3 regions of the Kitasatospora sp. NPDC057223 genome follow, and region 2 is predicted to be linked to each of the others. Evidence: riboswitches for the same ligand, from Rfam matches in the RefSeq annotation. Region 2 holds a riboswitch; each other region holds the start of a gene.
What was found. Region 2 has a riboswitch for thiamine pyrophosphate ahead of thiC (phosphomethylpyrimidine synthase ThiC). Riboswitches for the same ligand answer to the same signal wherever they lie in the genome.

Region 1: it holds a riboswitch for thiamine pyrophosphate, as region 2 does, so the genes downstream of both, ACFUK0_RS05140 (purine-cytosine permease family protein) here and thiC (phosphomethylpyrimidine synthase ThiC) in region 2, are expected to answer to the same signal.
Region 3: it holds a riboswitch for thiamine pyrophosphate, as region 2 does, so the genes downstream of both, thiO (glycine oxidase ThiO) here and thiC (phosphomethylpyrimidine synthase ThiC) in region 2, are expected to answer to the same signal.

Annotation. Positions count from the first base shown of each region.
Region 1 is NZ_JBHUWW010000007.1:113,048-117,116, reverse strand. It holds gene ACFUK0_RS05145 (S1C family serine protease) at 1-1,639, opposite strand, end outside; TPP riboswitch at 1,869-2,018, shown strand; gene ACFUK0_RS05140 (purine-cytosine permease family protein) at 2,101-3,450, shown strand; gene ACFUK0_RS05135 (glycerophosphodiester phosphodiesterase family protein) at 3,571-4,069, shown strand, end outside.
Region 2 is NZ_JBHUWW010000081.1:28,918-32,986, reverse strand. It holds gene ACFUK0_RS25565 (PadR family transcriptional regulator) at 10-363, shown strand; gene ACFUK0_RS25560 (HAAS signaling domain-containing protein) at 360-821, shown strand; gene thiC (phosphomethylpyrimidine synthase ThiC) at 895-2,733, opposite strand; TPP riboswitch at 2,729-2,858, opposite strand; gene ACFUK0_RS25550 (hypothetical protein) at 3,010-3,210, shown strand; gene ACFUK0_RS25545 (flotillin family protein) at 3,357-4,069, shown strand, end outside.
Region 3 is NZ_JBHUWW010000030.1:25,929-29,997, reverse strand. It holds gene ACFUK0_RS14050 (Rv2175c family DNA-binding protein) at 1-45, opposite strand, end outside; gene ACFUK0_RS14045 (NAD(P)/FAD-dependent oxidoreductase) at 131-1,327, opposite strand; TPP riboswitch at 1,407-1,519, shown strand; gene thiO (glycine oxidase ThiO) at 1,508-2,680, shown strand; gene thiS (sulfur carrier protein ThiS) at 2,677-2,886, shown strand; gene ACFUK0_RS14030 (thiazole synthase) at 2,946-3,689, shown strand; gene pknB (Stk1 family PASTA domain-containing Ser/Thr kinase) at 3,793-4,069, shown strand, end outside.

The DNA of each region.
Region 1 (4,069 bases), on a different contig from region 2:
CGTCGCGGGTGTACTCGACGTCGACGGTGTCGCCGGGCTTGTGGGTCCAGATCTTGCTGACCAGGGCCGGGCCGTTCTCGATCGGGCTGCCGCCGAGCTTGGTGATGACGTCGCCGGGCTTCAGGCCGGCCTTGTCGGCGGGGCCGTTCGGGGTGACGGCGGGCTGGCCCTGGACGGCGTTGGACTGGATCTGGGCGCCGTCGCCCTTGTAGTCGTCGTTGCGCAGCACGCCGAGGATGGCGTAGACGGGGGTCTTGGTCTCGATCAGGGTGCTGGCGACCCACTTGGCCTGGTTGATCGGGATGGCGAAGCCGAGGCCGATGCTGCCGGCCCGGCCGGATCCCGAAGTGTTGGACTGGATCGCCGAGTTGATGCCGATGACGGCGCCGGTGGCGTCCAGCAGCGGGCCGCCGGAGTTGCCCGGGTTGATGGAGGCGTCGGTCTGCAGGGCGTTCATGTAGGAGGCCTGCGCGCCGGTCTCGTCGCCGGAGGCCACCGGGCGGTCCTTGGCGCTGACGATGCCGGTGGTGACGGTGGACTCAAGGCCGTACGGGGCGCCGATGGCGATGGTGGCGTCGCCGACGTTGACCTTGTCGGAGTCGCCGAGCGGGAGCGGGTTGAGCTTCTCCGTGGGCGGGTTGTCGAGCTTGACCACGGCGACGTCGTAGCCCTCGGCGCGGCCGAGCACGGAGGCGCTGTAGGCGGAGCCGTCGGCGAACTTGACGGTCAGCTTGCCGCCGTTCGCGGCCGGGGCGACCACGTGGTTGTTGGTGAGGATGTGGCCCTCGGTGTCGAAGACGAAGCCGGTGCCGGTGCCGGACTCGGTGCTGCCCTCCGCCTTGATGGTGACGGTGCTGGGCAGTGCCTTCTGGGCGATCCCGGCGACCGAGCCGGGGGCGGCCTCGGTCTTCTGGGTGTTGCCCGCCTGGACGGTGGTGCTGCGGTTGTCGTTGGCGGAGGCGACCGTGTCGTCGCGGTCGGTGACGGCCGCGCCGACGGCGCCGCCGGCCACACCGGCGACCAGGGCGACCGCGGCGATCAGGGCGATCAGGCCGCCGCGCTTCTTGCGCGGGCCGCCGGGGGCCGCGCCGGGGTAGGCGCCCGGGTAGCCGGGGCCGCCGGGGACACCCGCGCCGCCGAAGGTGCCGCCGGGGCCCTGCTCGTGGGCGCCCCAGCCGCCGAGCGGCTGGCCGGCGCCGAAGGGGTGGTGCGCGTGCTCGGCAGGGACCGGGGCCGGGGCCTGGGCGGCGGCCGGGGCCGGGGCGGCGTACGGGTCGTGGGCGGCGGCGGGCGCCGGCGTCGCGTACGGGTTGGCCGGCGGCGGCGCGTCCAGGTAGGACGGGGCGGCGGGAGCGGCGGGGGCCGGGGCCTGCGGCAGGACGGGCGGCGGCGCGTCCAGGTAGGACGGGGTGGCGGGCGCAGCAGGGGCGACAGGGGCGGCGGGCTCGGGCTCCGGGGCGGTCACCTTGCCGAAGGCCAGTGTCCGCGGCGAATCCTCGGCCGGTGCGCCGGCGCCTGCGGGGGCGGGGAACTCGGGCGGTGCGGCCGGGCCGTCAGGCGCCGGACCCACCGGTCCGTGACCGCCGGGGACCTGCTCCCCCTGCGGCCCGGTGGACCCACTCTCGCGCTCGGTGCTCACTGACGACCTCCATAGCTGACAGGACCAAGAACCATAGTTTTTCCTACTGGGGATTCGATTGCCGTAAGGGGCTCTCTGAAGAACTCATAAGAATCCTTAGGCAGAACGAACAAGCGCGCCCGAACCGTCCCACGCGCTCCCCCGCGCGCTCGCCGCGATCCCGCGATGTGGACGGCCGGCCGCCCCGGCCTTGGCGTTCGCCCCTGCCCCCGCTAGCCTGTCGCTTCGAACTGACACACGCGGGAGCTTGGACCTCTTCCAGGCTGAGAGTGCGCTGGTCGACCGTACGCCACGGTAGTCGTGGTCCCCGGCCGAGGGAGCGCTGACCGCCGGAACCTGTCCGGGTAATGCCGGCGTAGGGAGTATCGGCCATGGCGCCTGCTTCGTCATCCTCTTCTTCGGACGCCTCGGCGTCCACGGAATTCCCCCACCCTTCCGAGGGTCTTCACACGGACGTCGCCGTGCTGGACCGCCCGGCACCCGAGGGGCGCGCCGAGGCCCCGCTCGTGCTCGACACCGAGCCGCCGCGCACGCTGTCCTTCAAGGACCAGTTCGCGCTCTGGCTGAACCTGGGCGTCAGCCTGATCGGTTTCAGCAGCGCGGCGACGGTGCTGGGCGCGCAGGGCGAGGAGCTGTCCTTCACGGCGGCCGTGGTCGCGATCCTCGCGGGCACGGTGATCGGTACGGCGGCGCTCGGCGTGGCCGCGCTGATCGGCGCACGGACGGGGGCGCCCGCGATGGCGAACCTGCGCGGGCTGTTCGGCACGAAGCTGAGCTACGTCCCGACCGTGCTGAACATCGCGCAGTGCGTCGGCTGGGGCGTCTTCGAGCTGATCGTGATCGCGGGCGGCGCCCAGACGGTGGCGGGCACCGACGGGTACCGCTGGCTGTTCGTCGTCCTGGCGGGCGCGCTGACCACCGTGCTGACCATCTGGCCGCTCGGCTCCATCGCCGTGCTGCGCAAGTACGTGGCCGCGGCGGTGGGCGTCGCGATGGTGTACTTCACCGTCCAGCTGGCCCGTCAGGGCTTCCCGGACCCGGGAGCGGGCAACTGGCACGGGTTCCTCGGGGCGACCGACGCGATCATCGCGGTGTCGATCTCGTTCGTGCCGCTGGCCGCGGACTACACCCGGCACTCGCGGACGCCCTCGGCCTCGTTCTGGGGCACCTTCTCGGGCTACACCGTGGCCCAGGTCTGGTGCTACGTGCTGGGTCTGATCGCGCTGCTGCAGTCCGGCGGAGACACCGAGAAGATCTTCTCCTCGTTCACCGGCGTGTGGGCCGGCTGGGCGTTCCTGCTGGTGCTGGTGCTGCGCGAGACCGACCAGTCCTTCGCGAACGTGTACTCGACCGCGATGTCGGTCCAGAACCTGTTCCCGCGGATCGACCGCCGGGTGCTGACCGGCGGGATCGGGGTGCTGATCACCGTCCTGGCGTTGCAGATCAAGGTGTTCACCGACTCGTACTACGCCTTCCTCGGGCTGATCGGCTCGGTCTTCGTGCCGCTGTTCGCGGTGCTCGCCGTCGACTACTTCCTGGGCGCCGGCCGGCGCGGCTGGGACCTCTCCGAGCAGGCGCCGTCGCGCTGGCTGATGCTGCTGCCGTGGGTGCTGGGCTTCGCCACGTACCAGTTCCTCGCGCCGACCGCCGTGGCGGGCTGGTGGACGGACTTCTGGACGAGCGCGCAGGAGGCGCTGCACTTCACGCCGCAGTCCTGGACCTCCGCCTCGCTGTTCGGCTTCCTGGTGCCCGCCCTGATCACCTGGGCCCTCACCCCGCTGACCGGGGCCGGGAGCCGCTCGCAGGCCTGAGCCCGGCCAGCGGCGCTTCCCGGCCGCAGGGCGCCGGGTTTACGGCAGTACGGTGACGGCGGCCCCACAGGTTGGGGCCGCCGTCGCCTCCGTGTCACCTGCGGCGCCTATCGTGGCCCTGTGACCAGCCCCGACCTCTCCCCCGCCGCAGCCGGCACCGCGCACGCCGTCCAGGTGGTCGCCCACCGCGGCTCCTCCGACGCCCTGCCGGAGCACACCCTCGCCGCGTACCGCCGGGCCCTCGCCGAAGGCGCGGACGGCGTCGAGTGCGATGTCCGGCTGACGGCGGACCGGCAGCTGGTCTGCGTGCACGACCGGACGGTCAAGCGGGTCTCGGACGGGCACGGCTCGGTGTCCGCGCTGACGCTGGCGCAGTTGGAGGCGTACGACTTCGGCTCCTGGAAGACCGGCGGCAGCGGCGAGGGCGGCGAGCGGCACGGTGTGCTGCGGCTGGAGAGCCTGCTGGAGCTGGTCGCCGACTGCGGCCGCCGGGTCGACCTGGCGATCGAGACCAAGCACCCCGTCCGCTACCGGGGCCTGGTGGAGGCCGAGCTGCTGGGCACGCTGGCCCGCTTCGGCATCGCCGGGCCGGCCGGGCCCGGCGCCGACCCGTCGGGGA
Region 2 (4,069 bases):
TTGCGGCGCATGACATCTGAGAAGGCGCGATCGGGGGTCAGTCAGCTACGGCGGGGCGTGCTGGAGTTCTGCGTCCTGGCCCTGCTGCGCGACGGCGAGAAGTACGGCTTCGAACTCGTCCGCGACCTGGGCACCGCCCAGGCGATGGTGACCAGCGAGGGCACGATCTACCCGCTGCTCTCGCGCCTACGGCGCGACGAACTGGTGAGCTCCTCGTGGCGCGACTCCACCGCGGGGCCGCCGCGGCGCTACTACACCCTGACCCCGGCCGGCCTCCTGGCGCTGAAGGAGTTCACCGCCGAGTGGACACCGTTCCGGGACGCCGTCGACCGCCTGCTGACCAGCGAGGAGAACACCGCGTGACGACCTCTCGGACCACCCTCGTCGAGGACTACCTGAGCCGCCTCGACTCCGCCGGCGCCATCCTTCCCGCCGACCGCCGCACCGAACTGGTCGAGGAGATCCGCCAGCACATCACGGACGCCCTGGGCGAGGCCGACCCCACCTCCGTCAGCACCGTCCGCAACGTCCTCGACCGGCTCGGACCGCCGGCCGACATCATCGCCGCCGAAGCCCCGCTGCACGACAGCGCGCCGAAGCCCACCGCCCCGGCACCGGTACCGGCCCCGGTGGCCGCGGCCGCAGCCGCACCGGCACCGGCACCCGCCAGGGCCGGCCGGAGGACCGGCTGGGTGCTCGCCGCAGTGGCGGTGCTCATCCTCCTCGTGCTGGCCTTCCTCGGCTTCTTCGCCGCCGGCGAGGGCTCCTCACCCGCCCCGGCCGCACCGGGCATCTCGGAGCCGGTCCCGTCGCCGTCCTGACGCACCTGCCGCCGGGTCGGCCGTTGCCGCCGGGACCGACAGTCCCACCGGGGCAACGGCCGACGCCGCCGGGTCAGTCCGCGAGCGGCAGGTACACCCGGTTGCCCTGGGCGGCGAACTCCTCCGACTTGGCGGCCATTCCGGCCACCGCGTCCGCGTCGAACTCCGTCGGCACGGCGGTGGAGCCGTCACCGTGTTCGGCACGGATCTTCTGGGAGATCTTCATCGAGCAGAACTTCGGCCCGCACATCGAGCAGAAGTGCGCCGTCTTGGCGGGCTCCGCCGGGAGCGTCTCGTCGTGGAAGGCGCGGGCGGTCTCCGGGTCGAGGGCCAGGTTGAACTGGTCCTCCCAGCGGAACTCGAAGCGGGCGTCGGAGAGCGCGTCGTCCCAGGCCTGGGCGCCGGGGTGGCCCTTGGCGAGGTCGGCGGCGTGGGCGGCGATCTTGTAGGTGATCACGCCGGTCTTCACGTCGTCGCGGTTGGGCAGCCCCAGGTGCTCCTTGGGGGTGACGTAACAGAGCATCGCCGTCCCCCACCAGGCGATCATGGCGGCGCCGATGCCCGAGGTGATGTGGTCGTAGCCGGGCGCCACGTCCGTGGTGAGCGGGCCGAGGGTGTAGAACGGCGCCTCGTCGCAGATCTCCCGCTGGAGATCCATGTTCTCCTTGATCTTGTTCATCGGGACGTGCCCGGGGCCCTCGATCATCACCTGGACGTCGCGCTCGCGGGCGATCCGGCCCAGCTCACCGAGGGTCTGGAGTTCGGCGAACTGCGCCTCGTCGTTGGCGTCCGCGATGGAGCCGGGACGCAGGCCGTCGCCGAGCGAGAAGGTGACGTCGTAGGCCGCGAGGATGTCGCAGAGTTCCTCGAAGTTGGTGTAGAGGAAGTTCTCCTGATGGTGCGCCAGGCACCAGGCCGCCATGATCGAGCCGCCGCGCGAGACGATCCCGGTCTTCCGGCGGGCGGTCATCGGCACGTACCGCAGCAGCACTCCGGCGTGCACGGTCATGTAGTCGACGCCCTGCTCGCACTGCTCGACGACGGTGTCGCGGTAGACCTCCCAGCTCAGCTCCTCCGCCCTGCCGTCGACCTTCTCCAGCGCCTGGTACAGCGGCACGGTGCCGATCGGGACGGGGGAGTTGCGCAGGATCCACTCGCGGGTGGTGTGGATGTTGCGGCCGGTGGAGAGGTCCATGACGGTGTCGGCGCCCCAGCGGGTGGCCCAGGTCATCTTCTCGACCTCCTCCTCGATCGAGGAGGTGACCGCCGAGTTGCCGATGTTGGCGTTGATCTTCACCAGGAAGTTGGTGCCGATGATGGCCGGTTCGACCTCGGGGTGGTTCACGTTGAGCGGGATGACGGCCCGGCCGCGGGCGACCTCGGCGCGGACGTACTCGGGCGCGAGCCCCTCCCGCAGTGCGATGAACTCCATCTCCGGTGTGACGATCCCCCGCTTCGCGTAGGCGAGTTGGGTGACCGCCACGCCGTCGCGGCCGCGCAGCGGGCGGCGCGGGCGGCCGGGGAAGACGGCGTCCAGGTTGCGCAGGCCGCCGCCGCGCGGCGAGGTGTGCTTGATCCCGTCGTCCTCGGGGCGGGCCGCACGGCCGTCGTACTCCTCGACGTCGCCGCGCAGGCGGATCCACGGGTCGCGCAGCGCGGGCAGCCCGCGCCGCACGTCGGGCTCGTAGGCGGGGTCGGTGTACGGGCCGGAGGTGTCGTACAGCGGTACGGTCCGGCCGTTGGTGAGAACCACCTCACGGTACGGAACGCGCAGGTCGGGGCGGGATCCCTCGTGGTGGGCCTTGCGCCAGGCGGGGGTGGGGTACCCCGTGCCCGCACTGTTGGCCGGGCCGCTCGCCGGGCTGTTCGCCGGGCTCTGGGCAGACTTCTCCGGTGCTTCAAATGTGGTCATCAGACCCTCTACTCCCTACGCCGGCATTACCCGGTCCAGGTTCCTGCGGTCGGCGCAGCGGCCGGTACGCGTGTACCGTTCAGCGCCCTCTCAGCCCGGTGCTCCGAGCTCCCGTGTCTGCGGACGGTGTTGTCCGCAACAAGACGTCAACACCGTAGCCGCAGGATCCGTCCTGGTCCAGACGCCCTCCGGCCGTCGGACGCCCGCCGGCCTCCGGACGGCGCCGGGCGCGACCGGCGGGTTCCGCCACCGGGCCTGCTCCGGCACACTGGCCGGATGGTGGGGCTCATCGGGAGGGTCAGCGGCCGGATCGGGGCCGGGCTGGTCGGCGAGGTGATGGTGCACGTGCCGCAGCGGCAGGGCACCGAGGCCTTCCTCGCGTACCCGGCGGTGCCGGGCGACCCGATGCCGGTCGGCACGCAGGTGGTCGTGGTCGAGTACCAGCCGCCCCGGACGGTGTACGTAGCACCGGCCTGATCCACTGATGCGGAATCAGGACACAATCCACTTCCCAAGCGACCCCGGGAAGCGCAGAATCTCCTGCTGCCACCGTGTTCCGCGCCATCCTGCACAACAGAGCGCAGCCACGGAACACCGGTGTGCCCTGAAGGGGGAATCAGCCGATGCTCATCGGCATCGCAGGGGCGTCCGTCGCCTCCGTCATCATCCTGGTCGTGCTCTTCAAGCTCATGTGGCGGGTCGCCGAGCCCAATGAGGCACTGATCATCTCCGGGTCCAAGCACCGCGCCGAGGGAGTCGGCGAGGGGCTGGGGTTCCGGATCGTCACCGGCCGCGGCACGCTCGTCACCCCGGGCGTGCAGGTCGTGCGCAGGCTGTCGCTGGACCTGAACGAGGCCGACCTCGACGTCGAGTGCGTGACGTCGCAGGGGATCCCGGTGCACGTCAAGGGCGTTGTGATCTTCAAGGTCGGCGACGACACGGTGTCGATCGCCAACGCCGCCCGCCGCTTCCTGGACCAGCAGGCGATGATGGGCCACCGCGTCCACAACGTCTTCGCCGGCCACCTGCGCTCCATCGTCGGCGGCCTCACCGTCGAGGACATGATCCGCGACCGCGAGCGGCTCACCGGGGAGACCCGGGCCGCGTCCGGCACCGAGATGGAGAAGCTGGGTCTGATCATCGACTCGCTCCAGATCCAGGAGATCCTCGACCCGACCGGCTACATCCAGAACCTCGCCGCACCGCACGCGGCCCGCGTGATGCGCGACGCCCGCATCGCCCAGGCCGAGGCCGACCGGCAGGCCACCGAGGCCGAGCAGGAGGCCTTCGCCCGCAAGGCCGAGGCGACCCGCAACAGCGGTATCCAGCAGGCCGG
Region 3 (4,069 bases), on a different contig from region 2:
CCACCCGGGGACAAGGTCTTGAATCTTCGCTTCGATCTCGCTCACGTCACCAGACTGCCACCTCGCCGGGCCGCCGCGCACCAAACCCACTCCCGCGAGGCCCCCGGTGACCCGGTGTGACCGCCCGGTGCTACCCCGCGAGGGCGGACTTCAGCGGCACGGCCGGGTCGGCCGCGCGGGCCGGGTCGAGCACGGCGGAGCGCTCCAGCAGCTTGCGGCCCTGGACGAGGTCGCGCGGGCGGTCGACGGTCAGCAGGGCGCGCAGTTCGCCGCCGCGCAGCCAGAGCACCGACCAGGCCGGGTCGCCGGGCGCCCCGCGCCAGAGCAGCTCGTCGCCCTCGGTGTGCCGCCCGGCGTACTGCACCATCCGCCCGAACTGCTCCGACCAGAAGTACGGCACCGGGTCGTACGGGGTGTCCGCCCCGAGCAGTGCGGCGGCCACCGCGTCGCCGGACTGCAGCGCGTGGTCCCAGTGCTGGACGGCCAGCCGGGTGCCCGCGCGGGCCGAGGGGTAGGAGACGCAGTCGCCGGCCGCCCAGACGCCCGGCAGCGAAGTCCGCAGCCGCTCGTCGACGAGGATCGCGCCGCCCGCGTCCAGGGCCACCGCCGAGCCGGCCAGCCAGCCGGTGGCGGGCCGGGCGCCGATGCCGACGACCACCTCGTCGGCGGCCAGCCGGGTGCCGTCGCCGAGCAGCACCTCGCCGGGGCCGACCGCCGCCACCCGGGCACCGCAGTGCAGCACGACGCCGGCCTCCTCGTACCAGGCGGTCATCGCCCCGCCGACTGCCCGGGGCAGCGCGCCGGGCAGCGGAGCCGGCCCTGCCTCGACCACGGTGACCTCGCAGCCCAGCTCCCGGGCGGCGGTGGCCGTCTCGGCGCCGATCCAGCCGGCCCCGACCAGCACGATCCGGCTGCCGGGCCGCAGCCGGGCGCGCAGCGCGAGCGCGTCGTCGAGGGTGCGCAGCAGGTGCGCGCCGTCCGCTCCGGGCAGGGCGGTGGGGGCGGCGCCGGTGGCGATCACCAGGCTCCCGTACGGCAGCGGGCCGGCGTCGGTGTGCAGGACGCCGGGCTCCAGGCCGGTGGCGCGGCGGCCGGTGAGCAGTTCGACGCCGAGCCGGCGGTAGTCGACGTCCAGGGTGGTGGAGTCGGCCTTGCCGAGCAGGACGTCCTTGGAGAGCGGCGGGCGGTCGTAGGGTGCGTGCGGTTCGTCGCCCAGCAGCGTGATCGGCCCCTGCAGGCCCCCTCTGCGCAGCGCGCCCACGCACTGGGCACCCGCCAGCCCCGCCCCGACAACGACCACCTGGTCCGTGCTCCGCTGCTCTCCCACGGCGCCAGCCTATCGGCCGGGCCGGCCACCCTTCGTACGCGCCTTCGGCAGCGCTGACACCCGGCGTTAAGGTGGGGTGCACCTTCATCACGGGAGCCCGGCGGACCGGGCTGAGAGGCGGGCTGACACGGCCTGCGACCGTCCGAACCTGATCCGGGTCATACCGGCGAAGGGAGAGCAATGACTTCGGCACGAACCCGTCCCGACCTGCTGGTCGTCGGCGGCGGCATCATCGGCCTGGCGGTCGCCTGGCGCTCGGCGCAGCGCGGCCTCGGCGTCACGGTGGTCGATCCGGCGCCGGGCGGCGGCGCGGCGCAGGTCGCGGCGGGGATGCTGGCCCCGGTCACCGAGCTGCAGTACGGCGAGGAGGCCCTGCTGGAGCTGGGCCTGGCGTCCAACGCCCGGTACGCGCAGTTCGCGGCCGAGCTGGAGGAGGCCTCCGGGTTGTCGACCGGCTACCGCGCCTGCGGCACCCTCGCCGTCGCGCTGGACTCCGACGACCGCGAGGAGCTGCGCGAGCTGCACGCCTTCCACCAGCGCCTCGGGCTGGCCTCGCACTGGCTGACCGGCCGCGAGTGCCGCCGGCTCGAACCGATGCTGGCACCCGGCGTGCGCGGCGGGCTGCACGTGACGGACGACCACCAGGTGGACGGCCGGCGGCTGGCGGCCGCGCTGGTCGAGGCCTGCGGCCGGGCCGGGGTGACGCTGCTGCGGGCAGGGGCCGCCGAGCTGCTGACCGGGGCCGGCGCCGACCGGGTGACCGGTGTCCGGCTGGACGACGGGACGACCCTGGCCGGCGACACCGTGGTGCTGGCGGCGGGGCCGCGCAGCCACCTGCTGCCGGGCCTGCCGGAGGGCGTGCTGCCCGCGATCCGCCCGGTCAAGGGGCAGATCCTGCGGCTGCGCGTGCCCGCGCCGTACCGCCCGTTCCTGTCCCGCAACGTGCGTGCCGTGGTGCGCGGACAGCACCTGTACCTGGTGCCGCGCGAGGACGGCGAGCTGGTGATCGGCGCGACCAGCGAGGAGCAGGGGTACGACACCACCGTCACCGCCGGCGGGGTGTACGAGCTGCTGCGCGACGCCCACGACCTCGTCCCCGGCATCACCGAGCTGCCGCTGGTGGAGACCTCCGCCGGTCTGCGCCCCGGCTCGCCGGACAACGCGCCGCTGATCGGCTGGACCAGCCTGCCCGGCCTGTACGCGGCCACCGGCCACTACCGCAACGGCGTCCTGCTGACGCCGGTGACCGCGGACCTGGCCGCGCAGGAGCTGGCCACCGGGGTCACCCCCGCGCTCGCGGCCCCGTTCTCCCCCACCCGTTTCTCCCGCTTCTCCGCAAAGGCCCTCGCATGAGCGTCATCTCCCTGTCCGTCAACGGCGAGGACCGGCAGGTCCCCGCCACCAGCACCCTCGCCGAGGTGGTCGCCACCGTGAGCGGCGCGCCCTCCGGCGTCGCCGCCGCCGTCAACGAGGCCGTGGTGCCGCGCGGCGCCTGGCCCCGGACGCTCCTCGCGACGGGCGACCGGGTCGAGATCCTCACCGCCGTCCAGGGAGGCTGAGCGCGGTGGCCGACGACACTCTGACGATCGCGGGCACCGCCTTCGCCTCCCGCCTGATCATGGGCACCGGCGGGGCGCCGAGCCTGGAGATCCTGGAGCAGGCGCTGCGGGTCTCCGGCACCGAACTGACCACGGTCGCGATGCGCCGGGTCGACACCGCCACCCAGGGCTCGGTCCTGGACGTGCTGAAGCGGAGCGGCATCCGGGTGCTGCCGAACACGGCGGGCTGCTTCACGGCCGGCGAGGCCGTGCTGACGGCCCGCCTGGCCCGCGAGGCGCTCGGCACCGACTGGGTGAAGCTGGAGGTCATCGCGGACGAGCGGACCCTGCTGCCCGACCCGATCGAGCTGCTGGACGCCGCCGAGACACTGGTCGACGACGGCTTCACGGTGCTCCCGTACACCAACGACGACCCGGTGCTGGCCCGCAAGCTGGAGGACGTCGGCTGCGCGGCGATCATGCCGCTCGGCTCGCCGATCGGCTCGGGCCTCGGCATCCGCAACCCGCACAACTTCCAGCTGATCGTGGAGAGCGCCAAGGTGCCGGTGATCCTGGACGCCGGCGCGGGCACCGCCTCCGACGTGGCGCTGGCGATGGAGCTGGGGTGCGCGGCCGTCATGCTCGCCTCGGCCGTCACCCGCGCCCAGGAGCCGGTGCTGATGGCGCAGGCCATGCGGCACGCCGTCGAGGCCGGCCGGCTCGCGTACCGGGCCGGCCGGATCCCGCGCCGCTTCCACGCCGAGGCCTCCTCCGCGATGGCCGGCCGCGCCGACCTGGACCACCGGGAGCGGCCGGCCTTCTGAGCAGAAGGGTCGCGTACGTGTCACAAGCCGGGCACAAGCGCCCCGGGCCGCGGTGTCCGCCCGGGGCCGCGGCCGCCGGCCCGCCTAGACTGCCGGGGTGGACATGGCACTGCACGACCCGCTGATCGGTACCCTGCTGGACGGCCGGTACCGGGTCGAGCAGCGCATCGCGACCGGCGGGATGGCCACCGTCTACCGGGGTACCGACACCCGGCTCGACCGGGTGGTGGCGCTGAAGGTGATGCACCCCTCGCTCGCCGGGGACGCCGACTTCACCGGCCGGTTCATCCGCGAGGCCAAGGCCGTGGCCCGGCTCTCGCACCCGAACGTGGTGAACGTGTTCGACCAGGGCGCCGACGGGGCGGCGGTGTTCCTGGCGA